Regions from separate parts of the Pantoea sp. X-Soil-TKNS-1280 genome, predicted to be linked through region 1. Evidence: predicted binding sites of a transcription regulator. Region 1 holds the regulator's gene; each other region holds the start of a gene.
The links. The regulator Fur, encoded in region 1, represses iron uptake genes when iron is present. The targets are predictions, from matches to a motif close to ATAATAATGAGAACNACTATCAA.
Positions count from the first base shown of each region.

Region 2: AC6I8X_RS25505 (TonB-dependent siderophore receptor) is a predicted target of Fur. The motif match lies at 5,464-5,486, and genes of this name have one in related genera.
Region 3: AC6I8X_RS20865 (TonB-dependent siderophore receptor) is a predicted target of Fur. The motif match lies at 2,685-2,707, and genes of this name have one in related genera.
Region 4: fes (enterochelin esterase) is a predicted target of Fur. The motif match lies at 1,306-1,328, and genes of this name have one in related genera.

Region 1 covers NZ_AP035962.1:1,249,567-1,257,748, forward strand. Annotated here, with positions in the region: gene nagB (glucosamine-6-phosphate deaminase) at 34-834, opposite strand; gene nagE (N-acetylglucosamine-specific PTS transporter subunit IIBC) at 1,169-3,208, shown strand; gene glnS (glutamine--tRNA ligase) at 3,360-5,027, shown strand; gene AC6I8X_RS05830 (hypothetical protein) at 5,264-5,659, shown strand; gene fur (ferric iron uptake transcriptional regulator) at 5,718-6,164, opposite strand; gene fldA (flavodoxin FldA) at 6,519-7,049, opposite strand; gene ybfE (LexA regulated protein) at 7,172-7,447, opposite strand; gene ybfF (esterase) at 7,616-8,182, opposite strand, start outside.
Region 2 covers NZ_AP035965.1:52,903-61,084, forward strand. Annotated here, with positions in the region: gene AC6I8X_RS25490 (GlxA family transcriptional regulator) at 1-287, shown strand, start outside; gene fhuB (Fe(3+)-hydroxamate ABC transporter permease FhuB) at 290-2,284, opposite strand; gene AC6I8X_RS25500 (ABC transporter substrate-binding protein) at 2,299-3,180, opposite strand; gene AC6I8X_RS25505 (TonB-dependent siderophore receptor) at 3,231-5,405, opposite strand; gene AC6I8X_RS25510 (AraC family transcriptional regulator) at 5,585-6,367, shown strand; gene ompC (porin OmpC) at 6,409-7,542, opposite strand; gene AC6I8X_RS25520 (SDR family NAD(P)-dependent oxidoreductase) at 7,808-8,182, shown strand, end outside.
Region 3 covers NZ_AP035963.1:184,083-192,264, forward strand. Annotated here, with positions in the region: gene AC6I8X_RS20860 (helix-turn-helix transcriptional regulator) at 1-393, shown strand, start outside; gene AC6I8X_RS20865 (TonB-dependent siderophore receptor) at 448-2,640, opposite strand; gene AC6I8X_RS20870 (type 1 glutamine amidotransferase domain-containing protein) at 3,008-3,685, opposite strand; gene AC6I8X_RS20875 (LysR family transcriptional regulator) at 3,859-4,761, shown strand; gene AC6I8X_RS20880 (H-NS family histone-like protein) at 4,937-5,338, opposite strand; gene AC6I8X_RS20885 (CitMHS family transporter) at 5,500-6,795, opposite strand; gene AC6I8X_RS20890 (L-dopachrome tautomerase-related protein) at 7,082-8,182, opposite strand, start outside.
Region 4 covers NZ_AP035962.1:613,058-621,239, forward strand. Annotated here, with positions in the region: gene AC6I8X_RS02755 (MbtH family protein) at 1-18, opposite strand, end outside; gene fes (enterochelin esterase) at 35-1,252, opposite strand; gene AC6I8X_RS02765 (TonB-dependent siderophore receptor) at 1,507-3,759, shown strand; gene pmrB (two-component system sensor histidine kinase PmrB) at 3,756-4,814, opposite strand; gene pmrA (two-component system response regulator PmrA) at 4,811-5,473, opposite strand; gene dacB (serine-type D-Ala-D-Ala carboxypeptidase) at 5,473-6,906, opposite strand; gene greA (transcription elongation factor GreA) at 7,154-7,630, shown strand; gene yhbY (ribosome assembly RNA-binding protein YhbY) at 7,739-8,035, opposite strand; gene rlmE (23S rRNA (uridine(2552)-2'-O)-methyltransferase RlmE) at 8,162-8,182, shown strand, end outside.

The DNA.
Region 1 (8,182 bases):
GCGTGATAGCAGCAGGTTTTTTACAACGTGCTCTTACACACCTTTCATATTTTCCGCTTCCATTTCGCGGAAATATTTCACGGTTTTCACTTTCAGTTCCATGGTGGCGGGTTCGTCACAGACCACCACGGATTTCGCATGCAGCTGCAGGCAACTGATGGTCCACATATGGTTAACGTTGCCTTCTACGGCGGCCTGCAATGCCTGCGCTTTGACATGACCGGTGACCAGAATCATCACTTCTTCCGCATCCAGCAGCGTACCCACGCCAACAGTCAGAGCGTATTTTGGCACCTGATCCACGTCACCGTTAAAGAAACGGGAATTGGCGAGGCGGGTTTCGTGTGTCAACGTTTTGATACGGGTACGGGATGCGAGCGAGGAGGCTGGTTCGTTAAAAGCAATATGACCATCATTGCCCACCCCACCCATAAACAGATGGATTTTGCCCAGGGCGCGGATCTTCTCTTCGTACTGACGACATTCTGCGTCAATATCTTCCGCATTGCCATTCAGAAGATTGATATTTTCCGGTTGAATATCAATGTGATCGAAAAAGTTACGATACATAAAACTATGGTAACTTTCCGGGTGTTCTTTTGGCAGACCAACGTATTCATCCATGTTGAAGGTGACAACATGTTTGAAGCTAACCTGGCCCGCTTTATGCATCTCGATCAGGTGCTTGTAAGCTTCCAGCGGTGTACCACCGGTTGGAAGACCTAGCACAAAGGGACGATCTGGGCCAGGATTAAACGCGTTAATGCGGTTAACGATATGGCGCGCGGCCCATTTACCCACCTGGGTAGGTGTGGCTAAAGGGATCAGTCTCATGTCTTCACCTCAGTTAAAGATTGGAAAAGTGGAGTCGCCGTTCTCTCTACAGATTGTTCTTAAGCGTAATCCGTTTAAGCTCAACCATGCAGGGAAAAGTGCGTCTTGATATTTTTCATCATAAAATAAGTTTGGGGTGCTGGCTAGTCGTACGGGTATTAAAACGTCATTTTTGGTGATAAAAATCACAGTTATCGTGGTTTTAATTTGCGAGGCGAATTAATTTATCTTTACACTGCGCCACGTGGTCAGTCGTGTCATCAAGGTACCGGATGCCGGGATAATAAAATCAACCCGCACCGGGAAAACGCCAGTCTCAAAGGGGGAGAATAAGGTGAGTGTTCTAGGATATCTGCAAAAGGTCGGCCGAGCGCTTATGGTGCCGGTAGCGACCCTGCCGGCAGCGGCAATTTTAATGGGGGTAGGGTATTGGATCGATCCAGACAGCTGGGGGGCGGGTAACGCTCTGGCTGCGCTGTTGATCAAATCTGGTGCCGCTATCATTGAACATATGTCCGTGCTGTTTGCCATCGGTGTGGCTTATGGCATGTCCAAAGATAAAGATGGTGCTGCGGCACTGACTGGCTTTGTGGGTTTCCTTGTGGTGACCACGCTGTGTTCGCCAGCTGCTGTCGCGATGATTCAAAAAATACCTGTCGATCAAGTGCCTGCTGCATTCGGCAAAATCGAAAACCAGTTTGTCGGTATTCTGGTGGGGATTATCTCGGCGGAAGTGTACAACCGCTTCAGCCATGTTGAGCTACCTAAGGCGCTGTCGTTCTTTAGCGGCCGTCGTCTGGTACCGATCCTTGTCTCCTTCCTGATGATCCTCGTTGCTTTCATCCTGATGTATATCTGGCCATTGGTGTTTAATGGTCTGGTGAGCTTTGGTGAGGAGATTCAGAAGCTGGGTTCCGTCGGCGCAGGTGTCTATGCCTTCTTTAACCGTCTGCTGATTCCGGTTGGCCTGCATCACGCGCTGAACTCGGTGTTCTGGTTCGATGTTGCCGGTATCAACGATATTCCTAAATTCCTTGGTGGCGCGCAGTCCATCGCCAATGGTACCGGTATTCCGGGTATCACTGGTCGTTACCAGGCTGGCTTCTTCCCGATCATGATGTTTGGTCTGCCGGGAGCAGCGCTGGCGATTTATCACTGCGCTCGTCCGGAAAACCGGGCCAAAGTCGGTGGTATCATGCTGGCAGCTGCCTTTGCTGCTTTTTTCACTGGTATCACCGAACCGCTGGAATTCTCCTTTATGTTCGTGGCACCGGTGCTGTATGTCATCCATGCGGTACTGACAGGTCTCTCGGTGTTTATCGCGGCCAGCATGCACTGGATTGCTGGTTTCGGCTTCAGCGCCGGGCTGGTGGATATGGTGCTGTCAACGCGTAACCCGCTGGCGGTGCATTGGTGGATGCTGATTCCACAAGGGCTGGTGTTCTTCGTCATCTACTACGTGGTGTTCCGCTTCACCATCCAGAAATTCAACCTGATGACGCCGGGTCGTGAACTGTCTGCTGATGATGAAACTGATGGCTATGACGTCAACGTTGATCACAGTGGCAGCAACGAAAGCCAGACCGAATCCCTTGCCCGTCGCTATATCGGTGCGGTAGGTGGTTCTGACAATCTGACCAATATCGATGCCTGTATCACCCGTCTGCGTCTGAACGTGAAAGATTCCTCGCAGGTTAATGACAGTGTGGCGAAACGTCTTGGCGCTTCTGGCGTGATTCGTCTGAACAAACAAAGCGTGCAGATCATTGTCGGTACTCAGGCTGAAAGCATTGCTACGGCAATGAAAACGGTGCTGACCAAAGGCCCGGTGGCCGCGGCAGCGACTGCCTCAGTGGCGGCGGCTCAGCCTGCTGCTTCTGCACAACCTCAGGCGGTGCTGAACAGCGAAAAACGCGTGGTAGCCACGCTGCTGGCTCCGGTCAGTGGTGAGGTGGTGGCACTGGATGCGGTGCCGGACGAAGCCTTCGCCAGCAAAGCGGTCGGCGATGGTCTGGCGATCAAACCCACCGGTAAAACCGTGGTGGCACCGATTGCCGGTACTATCGTGAAAATCTTCAACACCAACCATGCGTTCTGCCTCGAAACTGACAACGGCGTCGAGATTGTGGTGCATATGGGCCTTGATACCGTCGCGCTGGAAGGCAAAGGCTTCACGCGGCTGGTGGAAGAGGGGGCGACCGTTGCGGCGGGACAGCCGGTGCTGGAGATGGATCTGGATTTCCTCAACGCCCATGCGCGTTCGATGATAAGTCCGGTGGTGGTCAGCAACAGCGATGATTTCGCGGGCCTCAATCTGCTGGCGAGTGGTTCCGTCGTGGCAGGTGAAACCCGTTTGTACGAGGTTAAAGGCTAAGTCCTTGTGATGAACCCGTAAGGCAGGAAGCGATTCCTGCCTTTTTTGTTTTAAAACGGCCAACAAACGGTTGTTTCCCTCCTGCGCTTTGTGGATCATACTCCGTTACTTCGTAGTACAAATCACCCGTATTGTATTTGAGGATTTTGAGATGAGTGAGGCTGAAGCCCGCCCAACGAACTTTATTCGTCAGATTATCGACGAAGATTTGGCGAGCGGTAAGCACAACAGCGTGCATACCCGTTTCCCGCCTGAGCCCAATGGTTACCTGCATATTGGCCATGCGAAATCGATCTGTCTGAACTTTGGTATCGCACAAGATTACCAGGGTCAGTGCAATCTGCGCTTCGACGACACCAACCCGGTGAAAGAAGATATGGAATTCGTTGAATCCATCAAGCGCGACGTGCAATGGCTGGGCTTTGAATGGAGCGGAGACGTTTGTTACTCCTCAGACTATTTCGACCAGCTGTACAGCTACGCAGTGGAACTGATCAACAAAGGCCTCGCCTATGTTGATGAGCTGACACCAGAAGAAATCCGTGAATACCGTGGCACCCTGACTGCGCCGGGCAAAAACAGCCCATACCGTGATCGTACCCCGGCTGAAAACCTCGCGCTGTTTGAAAAAATGCGCGATGGCGGTTTCGAGGAAGGTAAGGCCTGTCTGCGTGCCAAAATCGATATGGCATCCAACTTTATCGTGATGCGCGATCCGGTGCTGTACCGTATTAAGTTTGCTGAACATCATCAGACCGGCAAAAAATGGTGCATCTATCCGATGTACGATTTCACCCACTGCATTTCCGATGCGCTGGAAGGTATCACCCATTCGCTTTGCACCCTGGAATTCCAGGATAACCGTCGTCTGTATGACTGGGTGCTGGACAACATCTCCATTCCGGTTCATCCGCGTCAGTATGAATTCTCGCGCCTGAATCTGGAATATGCCGTGATGTCGAAGCGCAAGCTGACGCAGCTGGTGAGCGAGAAGATCGTCGAAGGCTGGGATGATCCGCGTATGCTGACCGTTTCCGGTCTGCGCCGCCGTGGTTACAGCGCCGCCTCGATTCGTGAGTTCTGCCGCCGCATTGGCGTAACCAAGCAGGACAACATCGTGGAAATGGCGTCGCTGGAGTCATGCATTCGTGACGATCTCAACGAGAACGCACCGCGTGCGATGGCGGTCCTCGATCCGCTGAAAGTGGTGATTGAGAATCTGCCTGCGGGTCATGAAGAAATTATCACCATGCCAAACCATCCCAACAAACCGGAGATGGGTACGCGTGATGTGCCGTTCAGCCGCGAAGTGTGGATCGATCGTGCGGATTTCCGTGAAGAAGCCAATAAACAGTACAAACGTCTGGTGCTGGGCAAAGAAGTTCGTCTGCGTAATGCTTACGTGATCCGTGCAGAGCGCGTGGCGAAAGATGAAGAAGGCAATATCACCTGCATCTACTGTAGCTGTGACGTTGATACCCTGAGCAAAGATCCGGCTGATGGCCGCAAGGTGAAGGGTGTGATCCACTGGGTTTCCGCGATCCACGCGTTACCTGCGGAATTCCGTCTCTACGATCGTCTGTTCAGCGTGCCAAATCCGGGAGCGGCTGAGGATTTCCTCACCACCATTAACCCGAATTCACTGGAAATCAAACAGGGCTTTGTCGAGCCTGGACTGCGTGACGCCGATGCGCTGGCGCCGTATCAGTTTGAACGTGAAGGTTATTTCTGCGCGGACAGCGTTTACTCACAGCCCTCTAAGCTGGTGTTTAACCGCACTGTCGGTTTACGTGATACCTGGGCGAAAATCGGCGATTAATCCTTTTTGTCGTTATCACCATATCATCATGAAAGGGCGAGCAATCGCCCTTTTTTATTGGCTGTAATTTCGGGCTGGCAACCTTTTATGCTGTGGGGTGTGAAATGCGTTTGTTACCGGGATTTGCAACTAATCTGACTTTAGTAAAATTAATCCATTTGCGAGTGTGAAAAACTGTATTTCAGGTAGGCTATGCGCTCCCAGACGTTGCTCCGCGGGTTGAAAAAGGAAAAAAAATGACGAGTCTCGCTCAGGAAGCCAAACACAGCGTAGTGGTTTTACATCAGCTTATAGAACGTATTTTTAATCAGTCAGAGGGCACTGACGACAGCATTGAGTTGTTTCTCTCGCATTTTCACCCGGATTTCAAAATGGTGACCCCGCAGGGTAAACAGCTGGATTTAAATGCGATGGAGGTGTTGTTCCGCCAGTTGCGTGGTCAGCGGGAAGGGATGCGTATCGCGACCAGCGAACATGCCATCATTTCACAGCAAAGCCAGGAAGTGACCATTCAATATCGTGAGTTGCAGATGATGAACGGCAACAACCAGAGTCGTATTTCTCTGGCGGTGCTGGATTGCACCACCTCCATTCCGCGCTGGCGTTACCTGCAGGAAACGCTGGTTCTGTAATCTCAGGAATAAAAAAACCGGTGCCAGGCACCGGTTTTTTCATACTGCATAGCACATTTTATTGCTTATCGTGGAGCGTCTCGTCTTCGCGGCAGTCTCCCAGCGCACAGTGGCCGTACAGGTACAGGCTGTGGTTGGTGAGTTTGATACCGTGACGTGTTGCGATTTCACGTTGACGCGTCTCAATAGACTCATCACTGAACTCGATCACTTTGCCACAATCCAGGCAGATCAAGTGGTCATGATGATGCTGTTGCGTCAGTTCAAAGACGGATTTGCCACCTTCAAAGTTATGACGAGTCACGATACCCGCGTCATCAAACTGGTTAAGAACGCGATATACCGTTGCCAGACCAATCTCTTCGCCCATGTCGATCAGGCGTTTGTACAAATCTTCCGCACTGACGTGATGGCACTCGGGTTCCTGAAGCACTTCCAGAATTTTCAGTCTGGGTAGAGTGACTTTCAGGCCAGCCTTCTTCAATGCGGAGTTGTTGTCAGTCATGCGGATATTGTCCTGTTACTTTGCTAGTCACTTGCGGCGCAGGGCCTTGAATGTCGATCACGCGCATTCTCATTTGCGTCTCATTATAGAACTCAAGCAGTGAAATGAAAACCAAGGGCACGTCCTGAAATCACCAATGGCTGTAGGGAAAAATGTCGCTAACGCCGGCGGGGATCGTACAGGTCTTTGTTTCCATTTCACTCAGCCTCATTCTGATGCCAGAGGAATAAGCGGATGACCGTTACGGGTATTCTACAGATTTGCAGGTAAAAGTTAAAAAAACGTGGCTATTATTTTTATAGGAATTTCCGATTCTCAATGTGAGCCAGCGCCCACATTGAGTAGGAAAGGGGATCAGGCTTCGATAATGTCTTTCAGCTGCAGCTCATCGAAAATCTGTTTCACCCACTTATCAACACGTTCGTTGGTCAGTTCCGGCTGACGATCTTCATCGATAGCCAGACCAAGGAAGTGTTTGTCATCGGCCAGACCTTTGGACGCTTCGAAGTGGTAACCCTCGGTCGGCCAGTGACCGACAATCACCGCACCATTTGGCTCGATAATGTCACGGATGGTGCCCATCGCATCGCAGAAGTATTCTGCATAATCTTCCTGGTCACCACAGCCGAACAGCGCAACCAGTTTGCCATTGAAGTCGATCTCTTCCAGCGTCGGGAAGAAATCATCCCAATCACACTGTGCTTCGCCGTAGTACCAGGTCGGAATGCCCAGCAACAGAATATCGAATGCTTCGAGATCTTCTTTAGTGCTCTTGGCAATGTCATGCACTTCGGCCACGTCTTTACCCAGTTGTTTCTGGATCATTTTTGCAATGTTTTCAGTGTTGCCGGTATCGCTGCCGAAGAAAATGCCTACGATTGCCATGGGTTAAGTGACCTCTTAAATCCTGATATTGAATATGTGATGACAGCGAATGATAGCAGACCGGGCAAAGTGGCGGAACTTGTAAAGCCGTGACTTTTGTTCCTGCGTGCGGTCTGCGCCTGTTACGACAGTTTGAGCTGCGCCAGCAGCATTTGTTCAATTAATTCGCTGCGGCTGATGTTTTGTTGCTCAGCCAGGGTGTTGAGTGCATCAACGGCCTCGCTGCTCATTTTCAGCTCAACACGACGCAATCCTCGCACTTTATCGCGTTTCAGCTGATTGCGTTTGTTAATCCGCAACTGTTCGTCACGCGTCAGCGGACTGGTTTTGGGGCGACCGGGACGCCGCTCATCAGCGAAGAGATCGAGCGTGGTACGGTCAGTCTGTTCTTTTGCCATGATTTGTAAAACTGAGTGGGCGCGAACGGCGGAAAGGCGCTGCGCGATTTATACATTATCGGCCCGGCCACGGTGAAAAAATCATCCGTGGCAAATTTTTAGCGCGACATCATACTCCAGCGCCCCTGACTACGCCAACCTTAAACGGTTCGCGGCAAGCTTTTGCTTTTACAGTACAAAAAATCGGCGCGCTGCGCGCAAAACGGCTTCAGGTTTTTCGGCATGGACCCAGTGCCCGGCGCCGCTGATGACATGCGCATGTGCCTGGGGGAACTGGCGCAACAACGCATCACGGTGCTGATTATCCAGATAGGGTGAATCACCACCGCGGATAAACAGCGCCGGATGTGGCCATGCAGGTACCTCTTCCCAGCCGGAGATAGTGGTGTAGTTATCCCACAACACCGGCACATTGAAGCGCCATTCACCGTCCTGGAACGATTTCAGAATGAACTGAATCACGCCTTCTTCATCCAGCAGGGGGCGCATCACCTCAGCGGCTTCGCTGCGGCGTGTCACACCTGCTGCGCTTACGGCACGGATAGCGGCGAAAATTTCATCATGGCGACGCGTCTGATAATCGACCGGGGCGATATCGATCATCACCAGTTTTTCAATGCGGTGTGGTGCGATGGCGCTTAACGCCATGGCGATTTTACCGCCCATCGAATGACCAACGACGCTGACACGATCGATGCCCTGGGCATCCAGCGTTTCGACAATATCCTGCGCCAT
Region 2 (8,182 bases), on a different replicon from region 1:
CCCATCTTGATGAAGTCAAAAATGCGACGCATCTGGCGCAGCACCTCAATCTGAGCCCCCGCCATGTAAATCGCCTGTTTAATCAGGAGATGGGTCTGGGAACCGCAGAATGGCTGGAGGGGGCGAGGATTGCCCGCGCCCAGGAACTTCTTTGTGCCGAGACCCCGATGAAATCCATCGCTTCCTTGTGCGGCTACAGCAGCAGTGATGTGATGCGCAGAGCCTTTATCAAGGTGACCGGTCTGACACCCACGGTCTATCGAAAGATCTACGGTGCGAAAAAATAAGGTCAGGCTGCCCTGCGGCCCCGCAGCATAATAATCACCAGATAGATCCCTCCAGTCAGGGACGCAATCGCCCCGGTAGCGATTTCCCTGGGAAACAGCATCCAGCGACCAATCCAGTCGGCAGCCAGCATCAGCAACGCGCCAAAAGAGGCGGAGGTGAGAAGAAAGGGCAGCGGTTTATCCGCTCCCTGCATTCTGGCCATATGCGGCGCAACCAGACCGATAAAGGATAAAGGCCCAACGATCATCGTCGCCATGGCAGTGGCTGACGCACTGAGCAGCCATAACACCAGGCGTGCAAAGCGAATGTTGATGCCCAGCCCGTAAGCAACCTGAGTGCCCAACGGCAATATCACCAGCCAGCGTTGAATCAGTGGCAGGATAGCAACCAGAGCGATAGCCGCGAGGAGCACAATTTCAGCCTGATGCGGTCTGACGCTATAAGTGGAACCGATTAACAGACTAAACAACTGCATGACGCGCAGGTCACCACTCGCCATCACCACGGTCGATACCGCTTGCAGGATAAGCGTCAGTGATACACCTGCCAGCAGCAGCGTCTCCGGGGCATAGTGCGAACGGCGGCCGAGCAGCAGCAACAGCAGTAGCACCGCGCCGCAACCCAGGGCACAGCCAATCACGATATTGCCCGTATTGGCTGGCGAGAGAAAAAGGGTGGCAATGATCCCCAGCGCGCCACCGGCGGTGATCCCCAGCAGGTCCGGGCTGGCCATCGTGTTTCCTGACAGGTTCTGGATGGTACCACCGGCAATCGCCAGCAATACTCCGACGGAAATGGCGGCGGTGAGCTGTATCAGGCGCAGCGAGACCCGGGAGGTGGAATGCCAGGGAAATTCAAGTTGCCAGCCATGTAACCCTTTCCCCAGCACCAGGAAGACCAGACTCAGCACCAGCAGGCATACCAGATTAGAAGTCAGCAGCGCCAGGGGGGACTTTTTCTTCTCTGCGGGCACCGTCATAGCGGGGAGCACACGAGTTTCACGCGGTATCACAGACGTTTTAGCGCGTGACAGATAACCCAGTATCACTGGCGCGCCAAGTAAAGTCGTGACCGCACCTACCGGGATCATCAGCCCTGACAGCCCGGACAGGCGACGTGCCAGCTCATCGGCTAACCACAGAAGGACCATGCCAAGCACTGATGCCCACAACAGGCGATCCCGTAATCGACGGGCACCGGCAAGACGCGCGAGATGCGGTGCGCCGAGACCGACAAAACCGATGATGCCCACAGAGCTGACAATCAGCGCAGTGATCAGCAACACCGAACCCATCGTCGCCGCCAGCAGCCATGGCACAGAAATGCCCAGGTTCTTTGCCTGAACGTCTCCGGTTCCATAGATGCCCATTGGCCGGGCAAACAGCAGACAAAACCCAATACAAGGCAGCAGGTGCAGGAAGAGTTGCGTGGTACTGCGCCAGTCATACTGTGCCAGAGAGCCACCACCCCATAGCGCCATAAAACTTAATTGCCGGAAGTACAGAATCGCCAGTATGACCCCGACCGCGCTGCAACACAGGTTCAGTATCATTCCTGCCAGAATCAGGGAGACCCCCGAGGTGCGCTGACGCAAAGCAATCAGCATGACAAAACACAGCGCCAGCCCGCCCCCGGCAAAAGCAATCCATTCTCTTCCGACGATGAAGAGGGCCGGGAAGAATACCGTCACTAACGACAGGACCAGATAAGACCCTGAGGCGATGCCCAGCGTCATGGGTTCCGCAAGTGGATTACGCAACATCTGCTGGCTGACCACGCCGGAAAAAGCCAGCCCGGCCCCGCAGATACCGGCCATTGCCAGGCGTGGCAGATCGTTATAAAGAAAAATAAGCCCCCCGATGCTATCGGGCCTGGGGGTTACAAGGGCGGCGTACCATAACGATAACGGCAGATAGTGGGACACTCTGAGCCAGAAAAGCGCAGCGGCCAGCGCGCAGATCATAAAGATGATGAAAATAGCGACAGGGCGCTTCATGAATTTACCCAGGATCATGGTGGTCCGGCATGGCTGCTGGCCGCCGAGGTAATGGCGCAGGCCAGTGCGTCAGTGAACGCTATTGCCGACATCACGCCGCCATTGGCCGGTGCGGGTGGAATAAAAAGATGGTGGCCGGGCTGCCGAAAAGGCAGCGCCTGCCATACCGGGTTATTTTGCAACATCAGCCTGACGGAGAGGGGCATCGGCGAAAAGGCGATCAACAAAGCTTCAGGTTCAGCGTAAAGCGCATCATAGCCGGTGGTGGCGAAACCAGAGACGGCGGTGGGTGCGTGGCAAGCGTTAGTCACCCCAAGCCTGGCAAGCAAATCACCGTACAAGCTGCCGGCACCCGCCAGGCGGACGAAGGCTTCATCAATAAATTGTACAATGAACACTTTTCGTTGTGCCGCCCCCGGCAGCATCGCGAGGCGTTTGCGGGCGGTTTCGAACAGGTGCTGCGCCCTGAAAATCACTGCCTGTGCAATTGCCACCCGGTTGAAAAAATGACCCAAAGTCATCAATGCCGCACTGGCTTGATCAAAGGAGTATCGTCCATAGGAATCGGCTTCACCCACGTTAAGAATGGGTGCGATGCGCTGCAACAGCGGAGCGATGACGCCATGAGCCGGTGTGATAATGATCAGTTCCGGGCGTAATAACGTCAGCAGCTCCAGATTAGGCTGATAAATCAACCCAACGTCAGCCACCGCCGCAGGTAATGTCACGGCGTGAAAAGTCTGTCGGAATCCATCGGGATTGGCTACCGCAATAGGGGTGATCCCTAGTAGCAACAGGGATTCTGTCAGCATCCAGTCGAGAACGACAATTCGCCTCCCGCTGGGAGGCACCTCAGCAGCACTTCCCTGTGCCAGCGTGAATTGCAGCCCGAGCAAGGCAGACAGCCGTAGAAAATTACGTCGGCCGACTGATGCGCATCCGGAACTTACCATTGGTATTTGATACCCGCCAGGACCATGCGGCCCGCACCCCAGTAGCAATAAGACTGACCGGTACAGCTGGCAATATAGTGTCGGTCAAACAGATTGCTGGCGTTCAGTGACGCCATCCACCCTTCCAGTGAAGAACTGAGCTGGCCCAAATCATAACGTAGTGCGGTGTCCACTAAAGTTGCAGAGGAGGTTTTGAAGGTGTTGTTAGTATCACCGTAAGAACCACCGATATAACGTACACCCGCCCCGAACTGCCAGCCCGCCAGTGCTCCGGAATACTGGGTGTAATCCGCCCACAGCGAGCCGGTATTATGTGGAATCCCCACCGGGGCTTTACCTTGTGCGGTGTTGCTGTTTGTATTGGTGATGTCGGTGTAGGTATAGCTACCGATTAACTGTAAGTGGTCTGTCAGGCTGGCGTGTGCCTCGGCTTCTACTCCCCGGGATCTGACTTCACCGGTCAATACGCTAAAACCTGAGTGTTCGGGATCGCTGGTCTGGACATCGGTTTTATTTATCTGGAACAAAGAAAGCGTAATGAAGCTGTTGCTGTGCTTCGGCTGGAACTTGACGCCAGCCTCATATTGTTCGCCTTTCGACGGTGTAAACGCCTTACCTTCATAATCCGTTCCCAACTGAGGCTGGAAAGACTGTGAGTAGCTGATGTAAGGGGCGATACCATTAGCAAACTGATAAACCGCACCGGTACGCCAGGTAAACGCGCGGGCCGACTGATACTGTGTCTCCTGCGTTTTAAAGGAATGCGTACTGTTGTTGGTCCAGTCTTCCCTCATGCCTAATAAAAACGACCAGTTACCGACATCAATCTGGTCCTGTCCGTAAGCACCGAGTTGCTCCAGCGTCGCCTCTGTGGAGGTGGCGTACATGAAATTGGGGGTAGGGATCGTCTGCCCATATTGCGGGTTACTGATGCTCAGCGACGGTGCGGCTGCGCTGTAAAACCAGTGGCTGAAGCGGATGTGCTGATAATCTACGCCAAACGTTGCCTTGTGAGACACCGCACCGGTGGTGAATGTTGCCAGCGCCTGATTATCGAGCGTATGCGCGTCAACATCGCCATAGTTGAGATAGGCGGTGCGATTCAGGGTTTTCCCATCAGCATTAAATCCGTCATTCCCGACATACTGTAATTTCTGGCTGTTGCGCAGGAAGCGATAGCTTTGTTTCACTGACCAGACATCATTAAATCGGTGAGTTAACTCTTCACCAATCGCACCTTGCGTCTTGCGGAAGCTGTCGAAGCTGGGATCGCCAGGGTTCAGGCTGCGTGGCACTTTGATGTCCCCATTAATGGGGACAGAATTGTAATATCCGGCATCCGGGTCGGTCTGATAATTACCGTATAGCGTGAAATGCGTGTCGTCGTTAATTTGCCAGGCGAGGCTGGGCGCGATGGAAAAGCGGCGTTCCTTAACAAAATCAGTCTGGCTGCTGGTATTAAAGCCGTCTGCTGCGATGCGGTAGAGCACAGTCTGGTCATTATTCAGCGCGCCACCAACATCAACAAAGCCCTGAGCACGACCATAACTGCCCGTTTGTACGCCTGCCTCATTCAGCTGATTTTTCTGCGGTAACTTGCTGACCATATTCACCACGCCGCCCGGCGATCCCTGCCCATAAAGGACGGACGCGGGACCGTGTAATACTTCGATACGCTCAAACATATAGGGATCGAAGCTGGTCACGTTATAGCCGAAGCCACCGGACGGGCCGGGGGTATACAGGCCATTCCAGAGTTCGTCGATTAAAAAACCTCTGGCATAGAGATATTCCAGTGAATCCGTATTCGCCCCGCGCTGTTCCGACGCAATACCGGAGGTGTAACGCAGCGCCTGGGCAACACTCTGGACATTCTGAAGAGACATCTGATCCCGTGTGACGACGGAGATCGCCTGGGGCGTTTTAATCAATGGCGTGTCAGTTTTCGTTCCGGCCGTGCTTTGATGAGCAACATAACCGTACACCGGTCCGTTACCGGTTTCTTTAAAGTCCTGTGCATTAACCTCCATGACGTTTTGATCCGCCTGGGTGGTTTGTTGCTGCGTAGCGTGAGCCACCACCGGAAGTAATAAAGTGATTAACAGTGGATATTTCCCTGATGCAGGTGAAATGACGCAGGTAGCCCCATAAATTTCCGAAGATTTCATTTCATCAATTCCGATTCAAACGAAGATGTCGCTATGTTGTTTGCGTATGCAAACAAGAATGAAAATCATTTTTATTTTCATATTGAATCATATCAGATGGGCTGCTAGGGTGTATTGCCAATAAGTTTTGCAAAACAGACATGTTTTGGCGGAATTTGCCGTCAATAAGCGGAGATAGTGTGGAAGAGACATGGCATTACTTTTCGCAGGGACAATATCAGCAGCAGTCCCGTCCGGTGATCGCTAATACCTATGAATACCGGAACGGCGATCGGCAGGCGTGGCATTCTCACGAGCAATTACAGTTTATTTTCACCACCCGTGGCGTACTCAGCGTGATCACCAGCCAGGGCTCCTGGACGCTGGGACCGAATCGCGGATTATTATTGTTACCCCGTACCGGTCATGAACTGTATGCATCCGGTGAAGCCCTGATGCACAGTATTTATATTGAACCCGATGTATGGCGTCATGAAAGAAAAGAATGCTGTGTTTTGCTGGTTTCTTCCCTTCTGCGTGAACTGGTGCTGGAAATGGTGAAAGAGCGCCGACAGGAAACTTATATTCTCTCCGAAATGATTGTGCCGTTGTTGCTAAGAGGATTACACGAGGCACAGGAACTGCAGCAGGGTTGTTTGCCTCTTCCCGAAGATCGACGACTCCAGAAAATCTGTAAGGCGCTGATGCAGGCACCGTCAAATAATGAATCACTGGAAATATGGGGTGATCGCATCGGCACCAGCGACAGAACGCTGAGTCGGCTGTTTATCAAACAGACCGGTTATACCTTTGGCCAATGGCGACAACAGTTACGGCTGGTGGAATCCATGACCCGGCTGGCGCAGGGGATGTCGGTTGCCACCATAGCGACGGAACTCGGCTATCGAAGTTCCAGCTCTTTCATCACCATGTTCAGAAAGGCGATGGGGGAAACACCGCAAAATTACTTCAAAAAGGGATGATCAGGGAAAATACGGGCGAGGATCTCCTCGCCCGATAATCATCAGAACTGATACACCATGCCCACAGCGACAACATCACTGGTGCTGATGCCAGCAGATTGAGAGAACTCGCTGCTATCCATCAGGTTGATCTGGTAGTCGACATACGCATTCATGTTTTTATTGAAGTTGTAGGTCGCACCGATATCAACAAATTTCACCAGATCCTGGTTGCCATAGGTATTGCCATCAGCAGAGGCACCCAGATGTTTGCCGCGAGTCTGGTTATAACCAATGAACGGTACTAAACCGAAATCAAAGGTATAGCCCGCATAGGCTTCAAACAGATCGGACTGGTTCGCGTAACCATAGGCGCTGTCGTCTGAAGACGCAGAACCAAAGCGGGATGCGTTATAGGCGCGGGCATACATCACGGCCAGATAAACATTGTTGGCATCGTATTTAATCGCGCCAGTATAGGCTTCGGCTTTCGAGCCATGACCCATGATGCCGCTGGTCAGGCTGTTCTGCTCGTTGGTACGGTCGCCGCTCATGAATGCGCCAGCAATGCTGAAGCCTGCGCCGATGTCATACGATGCTGACATACCAAAGGTATCGCCATTCTGGCGCAGCACATCACGTACACCCGGCTCACCGCCGCCATCATTTTTACCCTGATACTGCAGGGCAAAATGCAGGCCATCTACGAGGCCAAAGAAATTATCATTACGGTAAGTCGCCAGACCATTACCACGGTGGAACAGGAACTGGTCTGAGTTATAGGTCAGGCCATCGAACTCAGGCTGCATATCGGTATAACTGAATGCGTCATACATGATGCCGGAATTACGACCGTAATCGAATGAACCATAATTACCGTATTTCAGACCTGCGTAACCAATACGGGTATACATTTGATTGGTCTGATTTTCAGTCTGATTCAGGTTCCATTGCGCCTGCCATTGACCATAACCAGTGAGCTGGTCGCTAATCTGGGTTTCGCCTCTGAATCCGAAACGCATATAGGATTGGTCACCGTTAACACTTTTATCATTACTGATATAGTTCTCACCAACCACCATGCCGTTGATGTCTAACTTGTTACCATCTTTGTTATATACTTCAGCAGAATGTGCTGCGCTTGCAACAATAAACCCTGCGATAGCTAAAGAAAGCTTTCTAATAGGCGTTTTCATTTTATTCCTCGTATAAACCACTGCTTGTTTTTGTATGAGCGCGGGAAAAGTTACCCGGCGATAAATTTTCTAACATTGAAAGCATTTTTAGTAAATCTGCTAATACAAATAAGGCACAATCGGGTAAATGATAAAATTAATACTGAGAAAAGCCAAAAAGAGCACAATTTCATAAATAGTTCGCCTGCTAACTTATGGTATTTGATAACGCAGGCTTACAAAACGCTATTCAAAACTTTACAAAAGTTAAATATAGAAAAAACTTATGAACTGGATCTTAACCGGTGTTGAAGCCGGAACGGGAAAAGAGGTTGCCAGGCAGTTGCTCCATAAAGGGCATCATGTTACGGCTATTGTCAAAAATTATTTAAATGTTACAGACTTAACCTCTTTATATCCTGATAATTTCATGGCTGAGGAAATGTGCAGTTACGAAAATGCAAATATAATCAGTTGCTTAAAGGTTGTCTTTGGACGTGGGTCTGAAGTGGATGGGGTGATATTATGCGATGGTCATAATGTAGTTCAGTCCACCGAAGAGATGACTTCACTGGATGTTAATTATGCACTTATTTCAGGAATCAATGAGCCTATCCTGTTAGTTCGTGCATTAATCCCATTTTTCAGAAAACGAAAAAAA
Region 3 (8,182 bases), on a different replicon from region 1:
GTTCTTCATGATCAGAATAATAATCTGGCAGTATTGTCATTGTATATTAATAAGTTTTTAATGGCTGATATTAATGAAGAGGTTAAAAGGCATAAAAATGATCTTCAGGGACTTTTAATTGACACCCATGAGATGTTGCTTCATCTTTATCGTGAAGAAAATAAGCCTCAACAGACTGCAGAAAGTACCTTATCCTCTCGTGAGAACTCGATCCTTTACTGGAGCAGTACCGGTAAAACTTACCCTGAAATTGCCCGCATACTTAATATCACCGTCAGTACTGTAAAATTTCATATGGGAAATATTGTCAGAAAGCTGGGTGTTAAGAATGCAAAGCATGCTATCAGTCTGGCAATCGAGCTTAACATCATCTCCCATCCTTCAGATAAATAAATCTGATTGGGAAAATATCCTGCCAGCGCAGTGCTGGCAGGGTGGTGAATCACGTCAGAACGACAGGGTTAATCCGGCATAATAAGCACGGCCTGGTTCGTTATAGGTCGATGCGCCATCATTTTCACGATATATACGTTTATCAAACAGGTTGTTGATCCCTGCATTGGCGCGCAGGTTTTTGGTGATATCGTAATTCATGTTTAAACCGAAGATGGAGTAGGGACTAATTTCCCGATTAGAAATTGCACCGACTTCATTACGTATTTCAGCATATTGACGGGGTTTCTGCCTGCCATACTGGGTCCAGTTAATATTGGCATCCAGCTTCTCGGTAACCTGCCAGTCAAGCTGCGAGTTAATGGTAAATTCCGGGATAACAGACAACGGATTACCTGTTTTCTTGCTTTCTGAACGGAACATATATGTTGCGTTGGTGCGCCATTCCAGCGTATCGCGCACCAGCGGAATCGTCAGATTTCCTTCCAGGCCTTCAACAATCGCTTTACCACCATTTTCCCAACGTAACACGTTATAGCCGTTAGAGGCATAACCCACCAGGTCATCACCCGCGACAATTTTGTTTTTGTAATCATTACGGAACCAGGTAATCCCGGCGATATAACCATCATGATTAAATTCGATACCGATTTCTTTATTGACACTGATTTCCGGATCGAGGTTTTCATTACCTAATAAATAACAGCTACCCGTGGTGAGACCTACCGGACAACCATTGCCACGCGTGGAAAGCAGATACCCCTCGGTGGACTGATAAAGATTCGGTGCTTTAAATGCGCGCGCAATACCCGCCTTTAAGGTGAAGTAATCGCCAAGACCTTGCGAAATATTAAGACTCGGACTCCAGTTAGCACCGAACTTATTGTGATAATCAAAGCGTAAGCCCGGAATAACTTCGGTGCTGTCGGTGGCGGCAATATTATCTTCAAAAAACAGCGAGCTGATGGTGGCGCTATTTTTACTGCTGCGTGCAGATGGGTCGCCTGATACGCCGTCAATAATTACACCGGATTGATCGGTTGCGCTCATTGAGGCAGGGTCGTTTAATTCGTCACGATTCCATTCTGCACCTAATGTGACCGTTTGATCGACCAGCAACTGTACCGGGAAGTTGATTTCTCCCCCAGCGCGATAGCTTTCAAGACGACTGGTAGCGTAGCTATCGCTGTTGATCATCCCTTCAACGCGACCTGTCGAACCCTCTTGCAGGCGTGTGTTGTTGGTTTTCTCATAATTGAAATTGAGTTTTGACGTACCCCAATCCCAGATGCCATTCCAGGCCAGACCATAGCTCTGGCGGTACATGCGATTGGTTTCATCACCGTAGAGCGATTCCACCAGGCCATTAGGACTGATATTGCCGTTGCTGTATTGAGTGTCCCCGGCATAAATATTACCCTGGCGGCTGTAGCCGTAGCTGAAATCGACAACTTGCAATGGGGTAATTTTCCAGGAGAACACCGTGTTGATGTCTTTATTGCGTACGCCTTCACGGCCTGCTGCATAGGATCCGTTTTCATTGGTATTGATGTTATAAGCGTCGGCATCGGTTTTATTGATGTTTCCGAACAGGCGCATGGTCAATACATCACCGGCCAGCGGGCCACTGAGGTTGAAGTTGGCGCGTTTAGTGGCACCTTCTTTATCATCTTCTGGCTGATTGGTGAACAGAGACAGTGAACCATGCCAGTCATTCGTTGGGCGTTTAGTGATGATGTTCACCACCCCCCCTGCGGCACCGGAACCATAACGGGAAGCGGCCGGTCCACGAATCACTTCAATACGTTCCACCATTTCGGCTGGCACCCAATTGGTATCGCCACGGGTATCACGCTCGCCGCGCCAGCTGTAGCGAACGGCGTTGCGAGAGGTGACAGGGACACCATCTATCATGATCAATGTATTTTCCGGTCCCATCCCACGAATATCGATTTGACGATTATTACCACGGCTGCCACTGGCGCTGTTGCCGGTGAGATTGACACCTGGCATTTTGCGAATGATGTCGGATAAATCGTTAACAGGGGGGCTTTTTTGAATGTCTTCCGCAGTAATGGTTGAAACACCAGGCTGTTGTTTCAGTTCTTCTTCCGCTGTGACAATCATCGATTCATCGTCAGCCAGTTTTTCGGTGGGCTCCTCATTGGCGGCGTAAGCTGACGTGCTCAACAGCCCGGCCAAAAGCAACGCGATGGGATGCCTTTGGTTACATTTGGTTGCATTCACTTAATCATTCTCCCTGTTTTGTTAACACTTGTAAGTAAATACGCATGATAATGAGAATGATTATCATTGTATATCAGTGATGGGGAATCTCCTTTTTTTCTCCTTTTTTGGTTAATAAGTAGCCTATCCTTGCGGTGACTTGATGCTTACAGGTTTCTGAGAAGGGGAAATGACTAGTATAATTACAACATACTTAACTATGGCGACATCACAACCCAGGCTCCTCTGCTCGCATTAGATTAAGCAGATGGCGAGAGCAGCTATTATTGAGCTGGTCGGCATGACGCCGACCGAATGACTGCGGGGCGCGAATCGGCGTGCGCACCGGGATTGACGTTAAAGACATCAGAGAGAAATAAGAAGAACATTATCCCTGTAATATTTTAACTATTGCTTTACCCACACTGGCAGCTGACTGTGGATTCTGCCCGGTGACTAAACGCCCATCTACCGAAACCTGATCCTGCCATGCAGCAGCACCAGCAATAATCGCTCCCTGCTGCTGCAATTTGCTGGTCAGTAAAAACGGTACGACGTTTTCCAGCTGCACAATATGTTCTTCTTCATCGGTAAAGGCACTGACTTGCTTGCCCGCGACCAGCAGCTCGCCGTCATCAAGCGTGACATTGACCAGCGCGGAAGGGCCATGGCACACCGCTGCTACCACGCCATGGTGCTGCCATATCTCGCGAGTCACGCGTTGAACCGCTGCACTCTCAGGAAAATCCCACATCGTGCCATGTCCACCCACGTATAACACCCCAGCGTATAGCGCTGCATCCACGTGCTCCAGTGCCGCGGTATGCGCCAGCTTGTACTGGAAGGTCTCATCTCGCCAGTAATGCGCATTGACGGGATCATCCAGCTCAACGCCATACACCGGCGGCTTGCCACCTTTAATTGAAGCAAAATCTACGCTGAAACCGGCTTTTTCCAGCTGTTCAAGAGGATGAGTTAATTCGGGAAGATAGAAGCCCGTTACGCCATCGGTCGAACCCAGTTTGTTGTGGCTGGTGAGCACGAACAGTATTTTTTTAGCAGACATCATGGTTCCTTAGCGACTGAAGTATCTGATTCGCTAGTATGGGGTATTGGCTCCCATCAGCATTATCGGCATTTATGATTTCAGTCATCATCACAGGTAATAACAGCTGTGCTTGCCGAATACCACAGTCCGTGCTGAAATAAATTTCACCATTAGTTTTTGCGATAGCCATCATGTCAATTGATATCAGAACCATGGACCTCAACCTGCTCAAAGCACTTGATGCATTGCTTGATGAACGTAACGTGACGCGTGCGGCCAACAGGCTGGCGCTGACACAACCTGCGGTCAGTGGCATGCTAACCCGACTGCGTGAGTGTTTTGACGACCCGTTATTTACCCGTACGCAACGCGGCATTGTGCCAACGCTGCGGGCGCTGGAACTGGCTGCGCCGATTAAACAGATCCTTGCTGAAGTTAACGGGCTGCTACAACCTAAAGCGTTTGACCCGGCCAGTGCAGAGATGACCTTTACCATCGCCGCGACCGACTACGCACTGCGTGCCGTTGTGGTTCCCTATATGGAAGCATTACGTAAACTCGCACCTGGTATTCGAGTTGCCGTCGTGCCCGTAAATAATGATCAACTGGCTTTTCAATTCGAGCGTGGTGATATCGACATCGCGTTGATTACACCGGACACCACACCACCAGATTTACATGCCCGCGCGCTATATGATGAAGAGTATGTCTGCCTGTTGCGCCACGACCATCCGGCAGCGCAGGGTAACGGCATCACTCTCGACGATTTCTGTTCCCTTGATCATGCTCTGGTGTCTTATCACGGCCGACAGTTTCATGGTGTCACCGATGACGCGCTGGCAGCGCAGGGGAAAAAGCGTCGTGTCTCATTATCGGTCAGCAGTTTTCTGGTGTTGCCGGAGATTCTGCGGGTTAGTGATTTGATTGCTGTGGTGCCGCGCAGGTTAGCGGTGAATACCGAAGGGTTGCGGGTGATTGCTCCGCCACTGGCGATTCCGGGTTTTACCAAAAATGTTGCCTGGCATGAACGAACTCACCGTGATGCAGGTTACCGCTGGTTGCGCGGTCTGCTGTTTGAAACCGTCGCCGGGTAAAAACATCGCCCCGACAACCAGTGGACGTATTGAGTCAGTAACCCATTAAAATAAGGCAGTGACTGATGCTGATGCTGCTGAAGGTGTCTAACAGCTATCCGCTTGATGGTAACGCCAGCAAAAAGGAACGGGTAATACTAATAAAGGAGAGTGCCATGGACACTCTCCTTTACTGTTAAATCAGAAAATCATCCAGCGAACCGCCAGCATCAATGACGCTTTTGATTGGCGATGGCGTACGACCCTGACCCGTCCAGAACTTTTCTTCACCATTTTCATCAGTGAATTTATATTTGGCCGGACGTGGTGCGCGTTTCGCTTTAGGTTTGCTTTCGCCCTGGGTTAATTGCGCCAGTTCAGAAATATCAATACCGTCGTTAAGCAGCATCTCTTTATACAGTGCCAGCTTCTCTTCTTTCTCACGCAGCGCGGCATTTTCCGCAGCCGCTTCATCACGACGTTCGGCGATTATCGCGCTGAGCTTTTCCAGCATTTCGTTTAAAACTTCAACCTCAACATCTCGTGCCTGTGCACGCAGTGTGCGAAGATTGTTCAATGCCTTCAGTGCATCGCTCATAAAAAACCCTTGATTATTGTCTTACACATGAAAAAAAGGGCATTCTACGGGAAAATGACACAAAAGAAAATATTGTCGTGTATGCAGAATTGTCTTGAAAATAACGAGACAGCAGGCAATGAAATTATAACCTGATATCTCGTTGGCTACATGGGGACTATTTAAGCATCACGATAAAAAGGGAAACATCCGGTAATCAGTGCAACCAGCAGTAATACCAGACAGGTAATAAATGACCAGCGCAGAGTGAAACGTTGCGCCTGGGCATAATCCAGCTTCAGCATACCAATCAGTAAATAAGTTGAGGCCACCAGCGGGCTGAGAATATGTACTGGCTGGCCCACTAGCGCGGCGCGCGCCATTTCAATTGGTTCGATACCATAATGTCCAGCTGCCTGAACCAGCACCGGCAGCATGCCGAAATAAAACACATCGTTGGAGACCATCCAGGTCACCGGAATACTGATCACCGCAGTAATTACGGCCAGATAAGGACCGAGCGCCGGGGGAATTACATTCACAATCGCGCTTGCCAGGCTATCTGCCATGCCGGTTTCGGAGAAGATCCCGGTAAACACCGCAGCGGCGAAGATTAAACCGGCCACGGCGAGAATGGCTGGCGCATGGCGTGCCATCTGCTCCTGTTGCTGGCTGAGCTGTGGGTAATTAACGACAAACATGATCGCCGTTGCCAGCATAAACAGGTACGCCATTGGCACCACATCCATCACCAGCAGCGTCATCAGCGCAATGGTCAGCGCCCAGTTAAACCAGAAGCGCCAGGCTACACAGGGTTTTTCTTCAAACTGCAGGCCGCTAATCGTCGCCGATGACCCGCCAGCAAAACCTATGCGCTTGCGCTCACTGCGGCCCAGCAGCCACGCCATCACGAAGGTCCACACCACGCAAGCCAGCAGCGGTAATAACATGGGAACAAATAAGGTGGCGACATCGGCATGGACTGCCGTAGCAGCACGGGCGGTAGGGCCACCCCAGGGAAACATATTACCCAGCCCGGTACATTGCAATAGCAGGCAGGCAACGCTCAATTTAGATAAACCAACGCGTTCATATATCGGCATAAATGCTGACAGGACAATCATATATACCGTTGCGCCATCGCCATCCAGCGCCACAATAAACCCCAGCAGAGCCGTGCCGATAAATATTTTCACCGGGTCACCATCGACAGCGGAGACAATGCGTTTAATTATCGGATCAAACATCCCGGCATCGGTTACGCTCATAAAATAAAGCATGGCGAAAATCAGCATCACCCCGGTAGGTGCGACGGTTCGCAATCCTTTAATCACCATACTGCCCATTTCCGCACCATGCCCGGAAAATAGCGCGAAAAGTGTTGGGATAATAATCAATGCCGTCAGGGCAGAGAGTTTTTTGCTCATTAATAAGGCGATGAAACAGCCGATCATAAGCACACTGAGAATTAGCAGCATGGCGAGGTATCCTGTTCAGAGGAAAATATTCGGGTATAAATAAAAAACAGCAAAATGATTATTTAATGTGCAGAAGTGCCTTCTTTGCCCTCGACAGTCATACGCTATTATCTGAAGAGTGTTCCAGACATAACAAGATGTATTGCGGGTAAAAATGTGTGCAACTTCTTATTTTTAATAAAAATAAATTGTCTTAAGGTGATGATTTATCCTGGTGTTATTTCCGCTCCTTAATGATTCCTGTGATAAATAAATCCGCCCGACGCGTGAAGCCGGGCGATTCTTTTTATCCGTGGTCGCGCGGTGAAGGCGCAATCGGTAAAGGCAGACGATAAAGTTTTACCGGGTATTCCACGGTAGAAGGTTTACCGCCGGTAGTGGCAGGCGTACGGTTGATTTGTGCTGATGGCATCCACAACGCACCTTGGGAGATCCACATCGCATCAATCCATACCAGGCGCGGATCCTGAATCACGGTCGTGACCGTGCCATCAGGCGCAATACGTTTTATGCTGCGGGTATTGATGTCCGAAGCATAAATATTACCTTCAGCATCAATCGCCGTGCCGCCTGTGCTCCAGGTGTCTCGGACTTTATGAGCATGTTTCGCTACCTCGGCTGCTGAAAGTTTCTCATCGTTCAGATAACGCGTCTCAATGCGAGCCAGTGGGCCGGGAATGGCCTGGTAGTACAACCATTTACCGTCCGGTGAGACTTCCAGCTGATCGAGGCCAACACGTTTTTCACGACCGTCGCGCAGGTACAATTTCTTGCCGTCGGCATAAATTGGCTGATGATCGATGGAGAGCGGATGGTCGTCCAGAACACGCCAGCTTTTGCCGCTTTTCATATTTAACACCACCAGACCTACCGCACCGGGGTCGGTCAGATAGGCGAAATCCCCGTTGAAACGCACATCGTCCAGGTAGCTGGTAGCCTTCAGGGTGGGGGCTTTAAACACATAGCTGCCCACCACTTTGCCGCTTTGCAGGTTGATGCGCACCAGCTTGGCGGCACCCGGTACCGCCTTATCGCCCGTGCCAATGCCCTTATTACCAGCATCCATTACCCAGAGGTCGCCATCCGGGCCAATCCGCAGTGCATTCACATGGTAAAAATGGTGTTCCGGGTCCTGGCTTTGCCACTGATTCCAGCTTTCGTCGGGATAAGCCTTAAGCTGACCGTTCACCACTTCAGCCAGTTGCAAACCACTGCCTTCTGATTGGGTCAGTGAGGCGAAAATGCGGCCATCATGGCTCACGGTGATGCCATTCCACACGCGAGGCGAGGTAGTAACCTGTTGCAGACGGCTGTCCTGCTGCGTCGGCAATTTTACTGGCAACGTATCCTGTGCCAGCACCTGTCCAGCGGCGGTTAATGTCAGCGC
Region 4 (8,182 bases), 640 kb from region 1:
GGGATTGCGATGTTCCATGTCGGCTCCTGCTTGTTTAATGCGGGGTCGGATTGCGCCACAGCGCTTGCAGGCCATCCAGCAGACCACCACGCCAGCACAGCGCATCGTGTCCACCTTCCACCGGCTGGTAATCCACCTGATAACCGGCCGCCTGCAACAACTGCTGCAATTGCTGATTAGCCTGCAAAATCAGCCCTTCACGTTTGCCTGCTTCCAGCCAGAAACGCAGTGGCTGACGCGGTGCCAGACCCTGCTCCAGCTGCTGGATCAGCCAGCCGTGCGCATTACCGCGCTCCGGCCACCAGAAGGAGCCGGACAGACTGATGGCATTGCCAAACTGCTGTGGCCAGTGCAATGCGGCGAATACCGAGGCGAGTCCGCCGAAACTTTGCCCGGCCACCACGGTGCTGTCAGCGTTCTGCCGATAAGGTGCCCACTGTGCCACCTGAGGGAGCAACTCTTCCTGTAAGGCTTGCCAGAACCGGGCATTACACGGCAGCTCGCGGCTGCGATGTTCGCGGTCGATGATGTCGATAAACAGATACACCGCCGCAGGCAGCGTGCCCTGATCGGTGAGTTGTTGCATCGGACCGGCAATCGGCATGCTGTGCGCCCAGAACTGCCCATCAAGCAAAATGGCCAGTGGTCGCTGCCGGGGTTCAGCCGCGCCGGTGCAGTACAGCCAGACGGAACGGCTGTTGCCCAGTAAGGTGCTGTCCCAGCGATATTGCTGTAAGGCGATTTCAGGGGCTCGGCCTTCATCAATGGCGCGCCATACCTGTTGATTAGGGGCCTGTGGCAGATGCAGGGGAGAAACGCCCATGCCACGCCCACCAGACCAGCCACGCAGGGTATTGAGCGGATCGGCCTGGGCAGTCGGGAATTTATCGCGCCACCAGTTGCGCAGGGCATACATGTCGGCATCCCCGGCGAAATCGGTCGCTTGTTTATCGGGCATCAGGCAGTAACTGCCACGCCAGTTGGCTGGCAGGAGGGTCTGCCAGTACCAGACATCGGTATTGGCGACACGTATCAAAGATTGTGGGGGGCGGTGTTGGTGGTGATCGGTCACGCCGGTGATGTTGATCCACACTCGCTGTGTGCGCGACTGCGTTTCATTGCCCTGCGGATCGCGCCAGAAGAAAGTGACCTGACATGCGCCATCCACCTCTCCCTCGACATACGGGATGCCTTTACGTTGCTGCTCCTGCCACCAGGCTTCACTGCCGGTTATCTCGTTTAGCCAGGTCATAGGTGCTGCCAGTCGCCGTTTACTCAAGGATCTTTTCACAAAGGTTACAGATAATACTATTGATAATTATTTGCATTTGCAATAGGGTGTTTCCGCTCATAAATGAGCACGCTCGTTCCGCCTGTCACCTTTCTCATAAAGGAAGGGATGCGCGACGGATGGCACTGCCAGGTTTGGGACAGGGCGACGATAAAGGATTGTGACTTTCTCACCGGCGCGCCAGTTACGTTTGCTGGCAATCCAGGAACGAAAAAATGAAAAAATATTCGCGTTTATCATTAGCCATTCTGATTGAACTGGGGCTTCTCTCCGGTACCACCTGGGCAGCAGAGACCTCCAGCAGCACGACTACCAGCACAGACGCCGCTTCCGTTGATGGGGGCACCATGATGGTGACCGCCCAGCAGCAAACGTTGCAGGCTCCAGGCGTTTCTACCATTACCGCCGATGAAATCAAAAAGCATCCGCCAGCGCGCGATGTGTCTGAAATCATCCGCACCATGCCAGGCGTTAACCTGACCGGTAACTCCACCAGTGGCCAGCGTGGCAACAATCGCCAGATCGATATCCGTGGTATGGGCCCGGAAAACACCCTGATCATGGTTGATGGTATGCCGATCACCAGCCGTAACTCGGTACGCCTTGGCTGGCGTGGCGAGCGTGATACGCGCGGTGATACCAACTGGGTACCGCCAGAGCTGATCGACCATATCGACGTGATTCGTGGTCCGGCCGCGGTGCGCTACGGCAATGGCGCGGCGGGTGGCGTGGTGAACATCATCACCAAGAAATACACCGATCAGAAATGGCACGGTTCCTGGAACAGCTATTTCAACGTACCGCAGCACAAAGATGAAGGCGCAACCAAACGCACCAACTTCAGCCTGCAAGGGCCGCTGGGTGATGACTTCAACTTCCGGTTGTACGGTGGCTTAGCCAAAACTCAGGCGGATGCCTACGATATCAACGAAGGCCATGCTGCAGACCGTACCGGGACTTATGCGGGCAGCTATCCGGCTGGACGCGAAGGTTCCGTCAACAAAGATATCAATGCGTTACTGAGCTGGGCGTTTGCGCCGATGCAAACCCTCGAATTGCAGGCAGGCTACAGCCGTCAGGGTAACCTTTATGCCGGTGATACGCAGAACACCAACACCAGCACGCTGGTGAAAAGCCTGTACGGTGATGAAACCAACCGCCTGTATCGCCAGAACATCTCGCTGAAATGGACCGGTGCCTGGGACAACGGTGTCAGTACCAGTACCTGGGGACGCTACGAGAAAACCCGTAACACCCGTATCAATGAAGGCCTGGCGGGCGGGACCGAAGGGATCTTCTCCAACAGCGGCTTTAACACCATCCAGCTCGACGACATTATGCTGCACAGTGAAGTCAGCATTCCGTTTGAATGGTTGATTAACCAGACCGCAACGCTGGGCACTGAGTGGAATCAGCAGCGTATGAAGGATCCTTCTTCCACCACCCAGGCAGCCAGCTACGGTAGCGTGCCGGGCATCTCGAGTACCGGACGCAGCCCGTATTCCCAGGCTGAAATCTTCTCGTTGTTTGCCGAAGACAACATGGAAGTCACGGACAGCACCATGCTGACGCCGAGCCTGCGTTTCGACCATCACTCGATTGTGGGCAACAACTGGAGCCCGTCACTGAACCTGTCGCAAGGGCTGGGTGATGACTTCACGCTGAAGATGGGGATTGGTCGTGCTTATAAAGCGCCGAGCCTGTATCAGACCAACCCGAACTATCTGTTGTACAGCAACGGTCAGGGTTGTGCTGATGCGTCCAGCGCCTGTTATTTGCAGGGTAATAAAGACCTGAAAGCAGAAAACAGCATCAACAAAGAGATTGGTCTGGAGTGGAAACACGAAGGCTATCAGGCCGGTCTGACCTGGTTCCGTAACGATTATCGCAACAAAATCGAAGCGGGTATGGTCTCAACCGGTACCGCCTCTAACGGCACCACCAACATCTACAAGTGGGAAAACGTACCGAAAGCGGTGGTTGAAGGGCTGGAAGGCACCATCAATATCCCGTTCTCTGACACCGTAACGTGGAATAACAATTACACGTATATGCTGCAGAGTAAGAACAAAGAGACCGGCGACCGTTTGTCGATTATCCCGCAATATACCCTGAACTCGACGCTGAGCTGGCAGGCAACAGAAGATCTGTCGCTGCAAACCACCTTTACCTGGTATGGCAAGCAAGTGCCTAAGAAGTATGACTATCATGGCAATCCGGTTACTGGCAGCGCCACCGATCAGGTTAGCCCATACTCCATTATCGGCATGAGCGGCACCTACGATATTAACAAGTATGTTAGCGTCACCCTGGGTATCGACAACCTGACTGACAAGCGTCACTGGCGTCAGGGTAATGCCCAGACTACCGGCAACGCGACGACCGGCGCGTATTTGTATGGTGCTGGTGCGAACACCTACAACGATTCAGGCCGTACTTACTACATGAGCCTCAACACGCAATTCTAATTGAGATGATGAGGCAAACGGCAGCGGGCAATCAGTCCGCTGCCGTCTTTCCGGTTAACCAGTTCCAGGCTGCCGTGATGCATCTGCACAATGCGCAGCACAATATTCAGACCCAGACCGCTGCCACCGTAGCGTTGATCGCGACGTCGGAAGGCCTTAGTCAGTTCCTCTGCCGCACTGGCTTCAATGCCTGGTCCCTGATCCCACACTTCAACGATCACCTGCTGTTCTTCTTCACGTAACAACACCTGCACTTCACTGCCTTCCGGGCTGTAGCGCGAGGCATTTTCCAGTAGGTTACGCAGCATAAGACGCAGCAAAACCGCCTCACCCTGTTGCGGTACATCCGTGCCCTGCGGCCAGAACAATTGTTGCTGACGCTGCGCGTAAAGTTCGGCCATCTCCGGCTGCAATGGTTGCATGATGTCCTGTTGCCAGTGCAGCTGCTGATAGTGACCGCCAGCCAGCGCCTGGCCAGCACGCGACAGCATCAGTAATTGTTCAACCGTGTGCATCAGCTGATCGATACGTTCCACCAGCATTTCACTTTGCGGTACGTTTTGCTGTTGCAGCAGCTCCAGATGCAGGCGCAGTCCGGCCAATGGTGTGCGTAGCTCGTGGGCGGCATCAGCGGTAAACAGGCGTTCCTGTTGCAGCGTATGATCGAGGCGCGACAAAAGTTGATTGATGGAGGTGGTCACCGCCACGATCTCTTCCATCTCGGAATAGAGCGGCAGTGGGGCCAGATTATCGGCGGAGCGATGGGCAAGGCTGCTTTGCAACAACTTCAGCGGGCGGATAATCCAGTTGATGGCCCAGAAGGAGAACAGCAACGTCAGGCACACCATCACCAGCGACGGCAACAGCAGTGAGGCAATGGCTTCGCGGATTTCGTTTTCGACGTGATCGTTACGTGCTTTGGCGGTGAGCGTTTCATTCACCAGAAAGCCAATCTGTTCGCGGCTTTCGTGCCACAGCCAGACGGCGCTCATGATCTGGCAGGTGAGCAAAATCAGCGCCAGCATAATCAGCAAGCGCTGACGCATGCTATTCATTCACGTTCTTCCAGCCGATAACCGACGCCACGCACGGTTTTGATACGATCTTTGCCGAGTTTGCGGCGCAGATTGTGAATATGGACTTCCAGCGTGTTGGAGCCGGGATCATCGTTCCAGCTGTAGAGATCCTGTTGCAGGGTTTCGCGGTGCACATTCTGCCCGACGCGCATCAGCAAACGGGTTAGCAGCGCGAACTCTTTCGGTGTGATTTCCAGCGGCTGGTTCTCCAGCAGTACCTGCTGAGAACTGAGGTTGAGAGTGAGGTCACCCTGCTGCAACAGGTTGTCGCTATGGCCCTGATAGCGGCGAATCAATGCCCGCACGCGTGCCTGCAGTTCCACCAGGGCAAAGGGCTTCACCAGATAGTCATCGGCACCGGCATCCAGTCCATCCACCCGATCTTCCAGCGCATCACGCGCGGTGAGAATCAGTACCGGTACGGCGATGCCATCGCGACGCCACTGACGCAGTAGCGCAGCACCGTCACGATCGGGCAGTCCGAGATCCAGTACGATCAGGCTGTACTGGCCACTGCGCAGCAAGGCATTGCTTTCTGCGGCGCTGGCGGCACAGTCCACGGCGTACCCCTGGGCGCTCAATGCCTGGGCCAGGCCCGATTGCAGCAGCGCATCATCCTCAACGATTAACAGTTTCATCAGTTGTTCTGGTAAATGTCCTTGTAGAGGCGGCTTTCAAAACGCACCAGCGGAATGCGGCGTGTCTTCTGGTCTTCCGGCGGAACAGCATAACCGGACAGATACTGGACAAAGGCAACGCGCGCGCCGCTGGCAGTGGTAATGAATCCTGCCAGATTATAGACGCCCTGCAGCGAACCGGTCTTCGCCGATACCTTACCATCAACGCCCGCTTCATGCAGACCACCACGATATTGTAGCGTGCCATCGTAGCCCGCCAGCGGCAGCATGGAGATGTAGTTCAGCGTTGAATCATTTTTGGCAATGTATTGCAGCACCTGCATCATGGTACTGGGTGCGACCAAATCATGACGTGACAGGCCGGAGCCGTCTACCTGAATGGTGTTGCCGAGATCGATACCGGCTTTTTCGCGCAGAATGCGGCGCACCGCATCAGAACCGGCACGGAAGGTGCCCGGGACATTGAAGTAATGATGGCCAATGGTACGGAACACGGTATCGGCAATCATATTGTCCGATTTTTTCAGCATGGTGTGCAGCAAATCGTGCAGCGGTGCGGATTGCGTGGAGGCCAGCACGGTACCCGGCGACGTGACCTGCGTCTGACGCACCAGATGGCCGCTGTAATCGATATCCGCAGCGCGCAGTTCATCCTTCAGGATCTCGCCCGCCCAGGCTGCGCCATCCTGTACGGCAAAGGCCAGTGGCAGCGGTTCAGCACGCTGACGCATGCAGCCGGTCAGGGTGTAGCGGTTCAGTTCGCCTGGCACCACATCCAGCTCGCAATATTGTCCCTCGCCGCTGTTAGGGCCGAGGGTACGTACCTGGCTGAACATATGCGCCGGGTAATAGGAAGCGATGCGCACAAAGGCGGTTTCGCCCGGCTTGCTGGCGCTGTAGAGCGAAACAGAGAAACAGTTTTTATCGACGATGGCCGCCCCTGGCGGTGCGCTGAAGCATTGCGTCAGATCGTTCCACGGCCAGCCTGGTGCCATATCGTGGCTGGCGAAGACGGAGGTATCGATCACCAGGTTGCCTTTAATATGGGTGATGCCCTGCTTTTTCAGCGTGGCGACCATGTTGCGCAGATCCTGGCGGCTTAATGTCGGATCACCGGCAAAGCGTGCCACCAGATCCCCATTCAGGGTGCCATCACTGACTGCGCCTTTGGTTTCCAGCGTGGTCTGGAAACGGAAGTCAGGCCCCAGCTCCAGCAACGCCGCCAGCGCGGTCACAACCTTCATGGTACTGGCGGGTAACGCCATTTGTTTGCCATGAAAATCGATTATCGGGGTTGATGCGCCCACTTTTTGTACCATCAGCGCCAGGTTTGCGCCGTCTGGTAAATACTGCATGTATTCCTCAACGGGGGCTGCTTGTGCCTGCAGCATAAACGCACAGGTTAATCCGGTAACAAGTCGTGAAAATCGCATAATCTCGCGGTAACTGACGGGTGAAGGCGACAATACTACGTCCCCGGACGGTGCAAAGTAAACGATGACCCACAGGGAACTCTGGGGTAAAATACGTATCAAAATGCAAAACCCATCCTGACCCGGAAACCTTTCCGGGTCAGGATTCTTTTGCTTGTGAAAATGAGGTAACGCGCCGCAGAAGCTGTTTTCTGCTGTCACCGGTCAGGATGACGCTGTTAACCAGGAAAGATGACGAGGAGCCAAAATGAAACAGATTCCGATGACTTTAAAAGGCGCTGAAAAGCTGCGCGAAGAGCTGAACGAACTGAAAACCGTTAAGCGTCCGCGCATCATCGCCTCTATCGCCGAAGCCCGTGAGCACGGCGATTTGAAAGAGAATGCCGAATACCATGCTGCCCGCGAAGAACAAGGGTTCTGCGAGGGACGCATTCAGGAGATCGAAGCGAAACTCTCTAATGCGCAAGTGATTGATGTGACTCAGATGCCGAAAACCGGTCGCGTCATTTTTGGTGCTACCGTGCAGGTGCTGAACATCGATACTGATGAAGAATCGACCTACCGTATCGTGGGCGATGACGAAGCCGACTTTAAACAAAATCTGATTTCAGTGAACTCGCCGATGGCGCGTGGTCTGGTCGGGAAAGAAGCGGATGACGTCGCGATCATCAAAACACCGGGCGGGGATGTGGAATATGAGATCCTGAAGGTGGAATACATCTAATATATTGCTACGCTTTGAAATGCGTTGCTGCATATTGTAAAGAAAGGAAAAAGGCCGCATAGCGGCCTTTTATCCCATGCAGGAGCATGGCACTTTCTCTGCCCGCCGTTACGAACGGGGGAGAGAAATCTTGCTCTCTTTTGCAGGGCGATACAGCACCAGCGTTTTGCCGATGACCTGTACGTTGCAAGCTTTGGTTTCGCGGACGATAGCGTCAACGATCAGGAGCTTAGTTTCACGATCTTCCGAGGCAATTTTTACCTTGATCAATTCGTGATGTTCTAGCGCCTGTTCGATTTCGGCGAGCACGCCTTCAGTCAGGCCATTGCCACCCAGCATAACAACGGGTTTAAGCGGATGCGCAAGGCCTTTCAGGTGCTGTTTTTGTTTGGTACTCAGATTCATCGTATTTTTTTGCTTACTTAGGGATTGAAAACGGTTCATTCTACCGCCATCTCGGGTATATCGCCAAATCAACGCAACCCATGCGTGCTGATTTATCGCTACGATGACGATTTAACTGGAAAAATTATGACGGGTAAAAAGCGTTCG